DNA from 2 places in the Rossellomorea sp. LjRoot5 genome. Region 1 is predicted to be linked to the other one. Evidence: a T-box and tRNA genes for the amino acid it is inferred to sense, from the RefSeq annotation. Region 1 holds a T-box; the other holds one or more tRNA genes.

Evidence for each region. The T-box of region 1 lies ahead of thrS (threonine--tRNA ligase). A T-box ahead of a tRNA ligase gene usually reads a tRNA of that ligase, here a tRNA-Thr.
Region 2: it encodes a tRNA-Thr, which carries the amino acid that the T-box ahead of thrS (threonine--tRNA ligase) is inferred to sense. The anticodon was not compared.

Annotation. Positions count from the first base shown of each region.
Region 1 is NZ_CAXUQN020000001.1:2,455,252-2,460,731, forward strand. It holds gene ACSQ2E_RS12695 (GNAT family N-acetyltransferase) at 1-322, opposite strand, end outside; gene pyrH (UMP kinase) at 435-1,166, opposite strand; gene thrS (threonine--tRNA ligase) at 1,398-2,600, opposite strand; T-box leader at 2,652-2,876, opposite strand; gene ACSQ2E_RS12710 (undecaprenyl-diphosphate phosphatase) at 3,204-4,025, opposite strand; gene ACSQ2E_RS12715 (YitT family protein) at 4,318-5,175, opposite strand.
Region 2 is NZ_CAXUQN020000001.1:3,236,087-3,241,566, forward strand. It holds gene ACSQ2E_RS16485 (carbohydrate ABC transporter permease) at 1-746, opposite strand, end outside; tRNA gene ACSQ2E_RS16490 (tRNA-Gly) at 1,223-1,296, opposite strand; tRNA gene ACSQ2E_RS16495 (tRNA-Leu) at 1,301-1,384, opposite strand; tRNA gene ACSQ2E_RS16500 (tRNA-Cys) at 1,393-1,466, opposite strand; tRNA gene ACSQ2E_RS16505 (tRNA-Gly) at 1,474-1,548, opposite strand; tRNA gene ACSQ2E_RS16510 (tRNA-Gln) at 1,553-1,624, opposite strand; tRNA gene ACSQ2E_RS16515 (tRNA-His) at 1,664-1,739, opposite strand; tRNA gene ACSQ2E_RS16520 (tRNA-Trp) at 1,751-1,824, opposite strand; tRNA gene ACSQ2E_RS16525 (tRNA-Tyr) at 1,833-1,916, opposite strand; tRNA gene ACSQ2E_RS16530 (tRNA-Thr) at 1,933-2,008, opposite strand; tRNA gene ACSQ2E_RS16535 (tRNA-Phe) at 2,023-2,098, opposite strand; tRNA gene ACSQ2E_RS16540 (tRNA-Asp) at 2,258-2,334, opposite strand; tRNA gene ACSQ2E_RS16545 (tRNA-Met) at 2,345-2,418, opposite strand; tRNA gene ACSQ2E_RS16550 (tRNA-Val) at 2,494-2,569, opposite strand; tRNA gene ACSQ2E_RS16555 (tRNA-Glu) at 2,608-2,682, opposite strand; tRNA gene ACSQ2E_RS16560 (tRNA-Ser) at 2,698-2,789, opposite strand; tRNA gene ACSQ2E_RS16565 (tRNA-Asn) at 2,796-2,870, opposite strand; rRNA gene rrf (5S ribosomal RNA) at 2,878-2,994, opposite strand; rRNA gene ACSQ2E_RS16575 (23S ribosomal RNA) at 3,293-5,480, opposite strand, start outside.

The DNA of each region.
Region 1 (5,480 bases):
CTGTAGTGGAGATCAATATGACACAAGATACATCCGCCAATTGCTCCAATAAATCCTTCATTATAAGAGTTGCAATCCCCTTGCGTTGATAACTACGATGAACGACCACATCATAGATCGTCGCATTGAAGACACCATCCGTCAGGGCTCTACCCACTCCGACAATACGACCTTCTAAAACTGCCAAAGAAACGATATCACTTCTGAGAAATATTTTGGATATCACCTCATTTGTATGCTTAAGCCACCCTACTGAACGGTATACATCTTTCATTTCATTCAGCCTATCCGGTTCAAATCGGTTCAGAATCCTGACGTTCACCGTTTCCCCTCCTTACTTTCTGTTATGAATGTCATATTTCATTTTCAAAAATTCATCGCTGCTGCCATTTGTTTGTAGGGTGAATGTTCCATTGGCTTTGAAGCCCACCTTCTTATAGAAATTTTGTCTCTTCTTGATTAATCAACGTTCCCTGTTTCTGTCCAGAGCAAATTTTTTTCATGATTCCTTCCTGATTAAAGTTAAAGATATGAACAGGTAGTTTATAATCACGAGCTAGTAGGAGCGCTGACTGATCCATGACTTTGATATTGTTTAAAACCACATCATCATAGTTTAAATTCTGATACATCTTCGCCTTTTTATCTCGTTTGGGATCAGAAGTGAATACACCGTTGACTCCTTGTTTTGCTACAAGGATAGCATCACTGTTTGTTTCAATCGCACGTTGGACACTGGGATAGTCTGTAGTGACGAAAGGCTGCCCATTGCCCCCTCCGAAAATGACAATATACCCTTTGTCCAGATGATGGACTGCCCGGAGGCGGATATAAGGTTCAGCAACTGTCGAGACAGGGATTGACGTCATAACCCTTACTTCTTTGTCCGTTTTACTTTTTAATACACCTCTCAGCATCAAGCTGTTGATGATCGTTCCAAGCGTTCCGATACTATCGGCTTCCACCCTTTCAATTCCCCAGATATCTGCTAAACTCCCCCGAAAGATATTCCCTCCCCCCACTACTATTGAGACTTCGATACCCATTTCTACAATGGATAAGATTTCGCTCGCAATATGCTCAAGCTCTGCTGTTCCAAAATTATTGCCTTCGTTATCTGCCAAAGCTCCACCACTTAATTTTATTAATACTCTTTTATATCCCAAATTGATTCCTCCATGACATGAAAAAAGCCAAAAAGTAAGTGCATACTTTTTAGCTCTTGTATAGGAAAGAAGAAATAAAGCGATATTCCAGATTAAATGTGCCCATTTCTTCTCCCCCTTCAGTATATTCAGAATTTTCCTTCTGTTAGTTTATAAAAAAAACAGGAAATGGTCAAGTGAATATTGAATATTTTTCCACCATCCCCCAGCAACCAAAAGGAATCCATATGGTTACCGCATCTCCTCTTTCAATTTTTGAATAACCTCACTCACTTGAAGTACTCCCACGTTACCCTCCTTCCTTTTTCTGAGTGACACCGATTGTTGCTGGATTTCTTTATCGCCTACGACCATCATATAAGGAACTTTTTGTATCTCGGCATCCCTGATCTTCAACCCCGTTTTCTGAACTCGATCGTCCAGTTCCACCCTGAATCCTTCTCTTTCCAGGTGGGACTTTACTTCTTGGGCATAAGGGATATGAGCTTCAGAAATAGGAAGGATTTTCACTTGATGGGGAGCTAACCAAAGGGGGAAATCTCCTCCGAAATGTTCAATGATAATGGCCATGAACCGTTCGATCGACCCGTAAATGGCTCGATGGATCATGATCGGTCTCTCTACCCGGTTATCCTCACCAAAGTATTGACACTGGAATTTTTCAGGCATTTGAAAATCAAGTTGAACCGTTCCACACTGCCAGCTTCTACCCAGACAATCCAGAATGTGAAAGTCGATTTTCGGTCCGTAGAATGCTCCATCTCCATGATTGATATGATAATCGACCCCCCTGTCCTCTAATACACGTTCAAGATCCCCTTCCGCTTGATTCCATAGGTCAACAGATCCCATATAATCTTCCGGGCGAGTTGAAAGCTCCACTTTGTATTCGAAACCGAATTTCCCATAGAAACGATCAATGAGATCGAGAACTTTATGGAGCTCTGCACGAATCTGATCTTCCCTTACAAATAGATGTGCATCATCTTGAGTGAATGAACGGACTCTCAATAATCCGCTTAACGATCCTGAAAGCTCATGACGATGGACCAATCCAAGCTCCCCATATCGGATAGGTAATTCCCGGTAGCTTCTCCGTTTACTTTTATAAATCAGGACAGCTCCAGGACAGCTCATCGGCTTAATAGCATATTTCTGATCGTCCACCTCTGAGAAATACATGTTTTCATGATAATGATCCCAGTGACCTGACTTCTCCCATAATTCCTGTTTCATCATGATTGGTGTCCTGATTTCCTGATAGCCTGCCTTCAGGTGCTCTTTTTTCCAAAATTCCTCCAGCTCATTCCGCAAGAGCATCCCCTTGGGTAAAAAAAACGGCATCCCTGGTGCATCTTCCATGGAGATAAACAATTCCAGCTCTTGACCCAGTTTCCTATGATTTCTCTTTTCTACCTCTGATTGAATAGACATGTCTTTTCCTCCTTAAAAATTTGGTATATAAAAAACCGCACCCATCCCTAACCAAGGGACGAATGCGGTCGTGGTACCACCCTAATTCCGAAGGACAAAAATTCACTGGTCCCTCGCTCAAGTAAGATAACGGTTTTCCCGATTGTGGATACTGTCATTTCTCCACAATAGCTCCAAGGTGGTAAATCATTTCTCTTTCTTCAGGGCTTGCAGCCTGATGACCCTGTTCTCTGGTAAGAAAGTGGAAATGATCCGTGTCCTCTTCATAGCGCACAGCTTATTTAAAATAAAAAACCGCACTCATCCCTAACCAAGGGACGAGTGCGGTCGTGGTTCCACCCTAATTTCGAAGTGTACAATAAAACGCTTCGCTTAAGTAAGATAACGGTTTTCCCGATTATGGATACTGACCTTCTCCATAATAGCTCCGAGGTGGTAAGACATTCAATTCTCTTCGAGGGCTCTCAGCCGGTGACCCTGTTCTCTGATCAAGAAAATAGTGAATGAATCATGTCCTCTTCTTTGCTTTCATATAGTATATTCTCATTCTGAAAAAGTGTTATTGAAATTATATGGGAGTATTTTCTACCTGTCAAGTGTATATTATACAAAAATAAGTAAAATAATGCCCACCAGAATAAGGCGGTAAATAGCAAATGGGATTAACTTGACTTTATTGATCACTTTTAAGAAAAAGCGGATCGATAAATAAGCAAACAGGAATGCGCTGATGAATCCAACAAGTAAAAAAGGCATGAACTCAGCATTAAAATACATCCAGTTTTTCATCAGGGACAGTGCGCTTGCACCCAGCATGATCGGTACAGCCATAATAAAGGTGAAATCAGACGCAGCACGGTAGCTTAAGCCAAGTAATACACCACCTGATATGGTAGAACCAGACCTTGAGAAGCCCGGCCATAATGATAGACATTGTATCAGACCAATCATCAACGCTTTCTTGTGGGTGATCCCATCAACAGTTTCCACCGTCTGTACCTTTGGCCGGAACACATCGGCAGCAATCATAAGGAACGCACCTATGGCTAACCCTGCAAGGACTGTATTTAGTGAAAAGAGATGTTCATCGATATAGTCTTCGAATAGTAACCCAAGGATTACGGCCGGAAGCAACCCAACCAATATATGTGATAGTTTTAATGTTGATGATCTTTCTTCTTTACGGGAATTCATTCCTAATAAATCCTTGAATCTGTCCCGGAACACTATGACTACCGCAAGAATGGATCCAAGTTGAATGACTACTTTAAACGTATTGGCAGGATACTTCCCTAACACTTCTTTCGATTTGATCCATAGATCGTCCACCACGATCATATGGCCGGTAGAGGATACTGGAGCAAACTCCGTCAAGCCTTCTACCATACCGAGAATAAATGCTTTAATCAGTATTACGAATTCCATGGTTATGTTCTCCTCTATTGAAGATGATAATTTTTGTGCTGACTCGTTAAACGGATGTTCCTCTTTGAATGTTCGGTATCTAAAGAAAAAACGAGTCCTTTCTTCATCTCAATCTAGATAATAGTACTACAAGTACATGCGGACGACAATAAGTATATGTTCATAACCAAATACAGAAAGCCTATTAAGTGTTGGGACACATTCTGCTTGGTGGGACTTCACACATAAAAAAAGCAAAACCGGGAGTTATGCCGATTCTGCGCATTAAAATGTAGTATTTATATCGTTGGGCTCAATGGATGTCTTTTTTCTTAAACCTTCCTCCTCTTACCTCTGCGATATCAGCTATCGCCAGAAACGCGGAGGGATCATGCTCAGCTACGATGTCTTTCAACTTTGCCTCCTCAAGTCGTGTGATGACACAGAATATGACCTTTTTGTCATCTCCTGAAAAGGCGCCTTCTCCCTTTAAGTAAGTGACACCCCTGCCTAACCGATGAAGGAGGGCGTCTCCAATCTCTCCGTAATACTCACTGATGATCCATACGGATTTAGATTCATCAAGACCCTTTATCGTAATATCAATGAGCTTAAAAGCAACATAATAAGCGAGTAGAGAATACATGGCCCTATCCCAGCTGAAGACAAAGCCTGCACTGGCTAAAATGAATAGATTCACAAACATGATGATTTCCCCTACAGAGAAAGGGAGCCTTTTACTTGATAAAATGGCAAGGATTTCAGTTCCGTCCAGGGAACCTCCGTATCTGATGACCATGCCGACCCCTATACCGAGCACGATGCCTCCAAATAAGGATGCCAACAGAATATCTTGTGTAAATGCTGCGACAGGATGTAGAAAAGTTGTAGAAATCGAAAGAATGATAATGCCATAAAGCGTCGAAAATGCGAAGGTTTTACCGATTTGTTTATAACCAATGAAGAAAAAGGGGATGTTTAAGATAAAGATAAAAAGTCCCAGCTTAATGCCTGTTATGTGTGAGAGCATAATGGAAACGCCGACAATCCCTCCATCGATGACCTGATTGGGGACAAGGAAAATCTCAAGACCGATAGCCATGATAACAGCTCCTATAGTAATCAGGAACGCCCTCTTCACCACTTCTTTCAATGGGATTTTCTTATGCATGATCTTCACCTGCTGCCGTTGATGCAAGACCTGTCCTTCGATCATCTTCATTCCTCCTATTCCGTACTCAAACGCAACGGCCGAACTATTCTATGCACTTGGCAACACCAAACTATGTATCATACCCTTATCATCCAATTCCCGAAAATAAGGCCTGTATATCTTATATATTCTATTCTCCCTGCTAAATTACCTGCTTATAGAGAGGGACGGACCTTGGAACAAGTCACATTTTTGATCTCAAACTTACTTGTAACATGCTTCACCACTACATTTTATTAAAATGATTGGTTAAAAATGCAAGC
Region 2 (5,480 bases), 780 kb from region 1:
GTAGAATTGAACGGCCCACCGCCTGTCAGCGAGATATTCAAATCGAATATTTTAAAGGCCATCGAAATCGTCAGGAAGAAACAAATCGTGAATGCCGGTAAAATCAATGGAATGATGATCTTCGTCAGGAGCGTCCAGCTCGATGCACCATCTATCTTCGCTGCTTCAAGAAGAGAATTGTCGACCCCTTGCAATGCCGCTACATAAATGACCATCATATACCCTGAGATCTGCCATGCAAATACGATGACAATACCCCAGAAAGCCGTCTTCTCATCACCAAGCCATGGCATCTTAAAGAATCCAATATCCGTCATATTCCCAAGTGACGCGAATCCCTTGACAAAGATGAACTGCCATATGAACCCGAGTAATAATCCACCAATGACGTTCGGGATAAAAAATACCGTCCTCAAGATATTTCGGGTCTTCAACGCTGCATTCAGTAAAAGAGCAAATCCGAATCCTATCAAGTTACTGATGATCACTGCCGCAAACATAAACTTCGTCGTGAACATGAATGAATTGAAAAACGTCTTATCGTCCGTGAAAATCTTCTTATAATTATCAAATCCTACCCACTCAACAACCGAACTGACACCATTCCATGAGGTAAAGGAATAATACACCCCCATTAAGAATGGAAGAATCTGAATCACTAAGAAAAATAAAAGTGCCGGTCCTACAAAGGCAGCGTACGTCAGCAAGCTCTTATACTTGAACCTTTTCTTCGTCACTGCCTTCATTTGTACATCTGGGCTTACTGGTCCAGTCTGAATCTTTGGTTCCACCCGTATCACCACCCTAACTGTGTAATCGCTTTCTTATATTATAATGGTAGCGCTTTCTCAAAAAGGGGAACTCAATTGACGAAGAAGGTGCAATATTTTGACTAGATGGGGTTTGTTTTGATGGGTGGTGGGTAAATGAAAAGGTTGGATTCCTTTGTGGTTCTGTTTGGGGAATGAGTGGGCGGTGAATCGGCTTTTTGAAAATAAAATGCTGGAATTGAAAATAAAAGTGGTGTTTTTGAAAATAAAATCGTGGAATTGAAAATAAGTGGTCCAGTTTTGAAAATAAATTGGCTTTGATCGAGAATAAATATAGTGAAGTCGATCAGATAAACGTCCATAACGGTAAAAATGATGCTGGTTAAACGTTTTTTCATAATTAAACATTAAAAAAGACTTCCTCATGAAGAGAAAGTCTGTCGTATGTAAGTTGGAGCGGGTGAAGGGAATCGAACCCTCATCATCAGCTTGGAAGGCTGAGGTTTTACCACTAAACTACACCCGCGATGTGGTACCGGTGGCCGGGATCGAACCGGCACTCCAGAGGAACACGATTTTGAGTCGTGCGCGTCTGCCAATTCCGCCACACCGGCATTACATTTGGAGGCGGCAACCGGATTTGAACCGGTGATCAGGGTTTTGCAGACCCATGCCTTACCACTTGGCTATGCCGCCTTAATATTGGAGCGGAAGACGGGATTCGAACCCGCGACCCCCACCTTGGCAAGGTGGTGTTCTACCACTGAACTACTTCCGCACTACTGGGCTAGCTGGATTCGAACCAACGCATGTCGCAGTCAAAGTGCGATGCCTTACCGCTTGGCTATAGCCCACTGATAGTATATGTCACGGAAATAAAAATGTGACTTTTATGGGGCGACTGATGGGAATCGAACCCACGAATGCCTGAACCACAATCAGGTGCGTTAACCACTTCGCCACAATCGCCATGAAATAATTGGCAGGGGTAGTAGGAATCGAACCCACACCAAAGGTTTTGGAGACCTTCGTTCTACCTTTAAACTATACCCCTAGAATAAATGGTGGAGGGGGGCAGATTCGAACTGCCGAACCCGAAGGAGCGGATTTACAGTCCGCCGCGTTTAGCCACTTCGCTACCCCTCCAGCTAAATCACTTGACTGGTGCCGGCAAGAGGACTTGAACCCCCAACCTACTGATTACAAGTCAGTTGCTCTACCAGTTGAGCTACACCGGCATCAAGTAAATAAATGGTGGCTCAGGACGGAATCGAACCGCCGACACATGGATTTTCAGTCCATTGCTCTACCAACTGAGCTACTGAGCCATATAGTTTTCGGCTTCCGCTAAGCTTCGAATCTCTTCGTCAGCTCACTCAGTCACATCCTCACGTATGTAAAATACGCTCCGGTGTTCCTTCGATCGCTTCCTCGACCTTCTCGCTTATCGAAACCCTTTTCCATTTCATGACTATCTAATATAAAAATGGCGGTCCGGACGGGACTCGAACCCGCGACCTCCTGCGTGACAGGCAGGCATTCTAACCAACTGAACTACCGGACCAAAAATGGTATTGCGGGGACAGGATTTGAACCTGTGACCTTCGGGTTATGAGCCCGACGAGCTACCGAACTGCTCCACCCCGCGACGATAAGAAATGGTAAGTTACAAATACTAATTAAGGAAGATTATTTTACTCTGCTTACGCTTCGTAAAAAATCATGGTGGAGGATGACGGGATCGAACCGCCGACCCTCTGCTTGTAAGGCAGATGCTCTCCCAGCTGAGCTAATCCTCCATATTACATGGTAAGTTCTTTTGCTTCCGCAAAAAAATTGGTGACCCATACGGGATTCGAACCCGTGTTACCGCCGTGAAAGGGCGGTGTCTTAACCGCTTGACCAATGGGCCTTACTGAAAACAAAATGGCGGAGAGCAAGGGATTTGAACCCTTGAGACAGCGTTAACCGTCTACACGATTTCCAATCGTGCTCCTTCGGCCACTCGGACAGCTCTCCATATATTGGCTCCGCAGGCAAGATTCGAACTTGCGACCGATCGGTTAACAGCCGATAGCTCTACCACTGAGCTACTGCGGAACGATATGCCTGGCGACGTCCTACTCTCACAGGGGGAGATCCCCCAACTACCATCGGCGCTGAAGAGCTTAACTTCCGTGTTCGGCATGGGAACGGGTGTGACCTCTTCGCCATAGTCACCAGACTATGTATTGTCCCTTTTTTAAGGACAAGTACTATTATATCGTGTTGATAATTTTTTTCAAGGATTTTTTTATATTTTCATATAAATTTTATTCCTTCAAAACTAGATAAAGAATTGATGTCAAGAAAGCCGAATATCGACCAATTGTTGTATCTACTATTGCAATAGATAACATTCCAGCTCCGGCGGCTAGAGACTCGAGGTCATTTCAGTTCAATCAGCTGAGGGTAAAAAACACCCTCTTCTGATTGCCCAGAAATGCTTGTCGTCTCTGTTCAAGCCGCCTCCGCTTTATAGTTTGGTTAAGTCCTCGATCGATTAGTATCAGTCAACTCCACATGTCGCCATGCTTCCATCTCTGACCTATCTACCTAGTCATCTTCTAGGGATCTTACTCACTTACGTGATGGGAAATCTCATCTCGAGGGGGGCTTCATGCTTAGATGCTTTCAGCACTTATCCCTTCCGCACATAGCTACCCAGCGATGCCTTTGGCAAGACAACTGGTACACCAGCGGTGCGTCCATCCCGGTCCTCTCGTACTAAGGACAGCTCCTCTCAAATTTCCTGCGCCCACGACGGATAGGGACCGAACTGTCTCACGACGTTCTGAACCCAGCTCGCGTACCGCTTTAATGGGCGAACAGCCCAACCCTTGGGACCGACTACAGCCCCAGGATGCGATGAGCCGACATCGAGGTGCCAAACCTCCCCGTCGATGTGGACTCTTGGGGGAGATAAGCCTGTTATCCCCGGGGTAGCTTTTATCCGTTGAGCGATGGCCCTTCCATGCGGAACCACCGGATCACTAAGCCCGACTTTCGTCCCTGCTCGACTTGTAGGTCTCGCAGTCAAGCTCCCTTGTGCCTTTACACTCTGCGAATGATTTCCAACCATTCTGAGGGAACCTTTGGGCGCCTCCGTTACTCTTTAGGAGGCGACCGCCCCAGTCAAACTGCCCACCTGACACTGTCTCCCACCCCGATAAGGGGCGCGGGTTAGAATTTCAATACAGCCAGGGTAGTATCCCACCGATGCCTCCACCGAAGCTTGTGCTCCGGTTTCCAAGGCTCCTACCTATCCTGTACAAGCTGTACCAAAATTCAATATCAGGCTACAGTAAAGCTCCACGGGGTCTTTCCGTCCTGTCGCGGGTAACCTGCATCTTCACAGGTACTATAATTTCACCGAGTCTCTCGTTGAGACAGTGCCCAGATCGTTACGCCTTTCGTGCGGGTCGGAACTTACCCGACAAGGAATTTCGCTACCTTAGGACCGTTATAGTTACGGCCGCCGTTTACTGGGGCTTCGATTCGCACCTTCGCTTACGCTAAGCACTCCTCTTAACCTTCCAGCACCGGGCAGGCGTCAGCCCCTATACTTCGCCTTACGGCTTCGCAGAGACCTGTGTTTTTGCTAAACAGTCGCCTGGGCCTATTCACTGCGGCTCTCTCGGGCTTGCACCCTACCAGAGCACCCCTTCTCCCGAAGTTACGGGGTCATTTTGCCGAGTTCCTTAACGAGAGTTCTCTCGCTCACCTTAGGATTCTCTCCTCGCCTACCTGTGTCGGTTTGCGGTACGGGCACCTTTTTCCTCGCTAGAGGCTTTTCTTGGCAGTGTGGAATCAGGAACTTCGCTACTATAATTCGCTCGCTATCACAGCTCAGCCTTCACGATGACGGGATTTGCCTCATCATCAGCCTAACTGCTTAGACGCACATATCCAGCAGTGCGCTTACCCTATCCTCCTGCGTCCCCCCATTGCTCAAACGGAAAAGAGGTGGTACAGGAATATCAACCTGTTGTCCATCGTCTACGCCTATCGGCCTCGACTTAGGTCCCGACTAACCCTGAGCGGACGAGCCTTCCTCAGGAAACCTTAGGCATTCGGTGGATGGGATTCTCACCCATCTTTCGCTACTCATACCGGCATTCTCACTTCTAAGCACTCCACCAGTCCTTACGGTCTAGCTTCGCAGTCCTTAGAACGCTCTCCTACCACTGACACCTAGAGGTGTCAATCCACAGCTTCGGTGATACGTTTAGCCCCGGTACATTTTCGGCGCAGAGTCACTCGACCAGTGAGCTATTACGCACTCTTTAAATGGTGGCTGCTTCTAAGCCAACATCCTGGTTGTCTAAGCAACTCCACATCCTTTTCCACTTAACGTATACTTTGGGACCTTAGCTGGTGGTCTGGGCTGTTTCCCTTTCGACTACGGATCTTATCACTCGCAGTCTGACTCCCATGGATAAGTCTTTGGCATTCGGAGTTTGTCTGAATTCGGTAACCCGATGAGGGCCCCTAGTCCAAACAGTGCTCTACCTCCAAGACTCTTACACATGAGGCTAGCCCTAAAGCTATTTCGGAGAGAACCAGCTATCTCCAAGTTCGATTGGAATTTCTCCGCTACCCACACCTCATCCCCGCACTTTTCAACGTGCGTGGGTTCGGACCTCCATTCAGTGTTACCTGAACTTCATC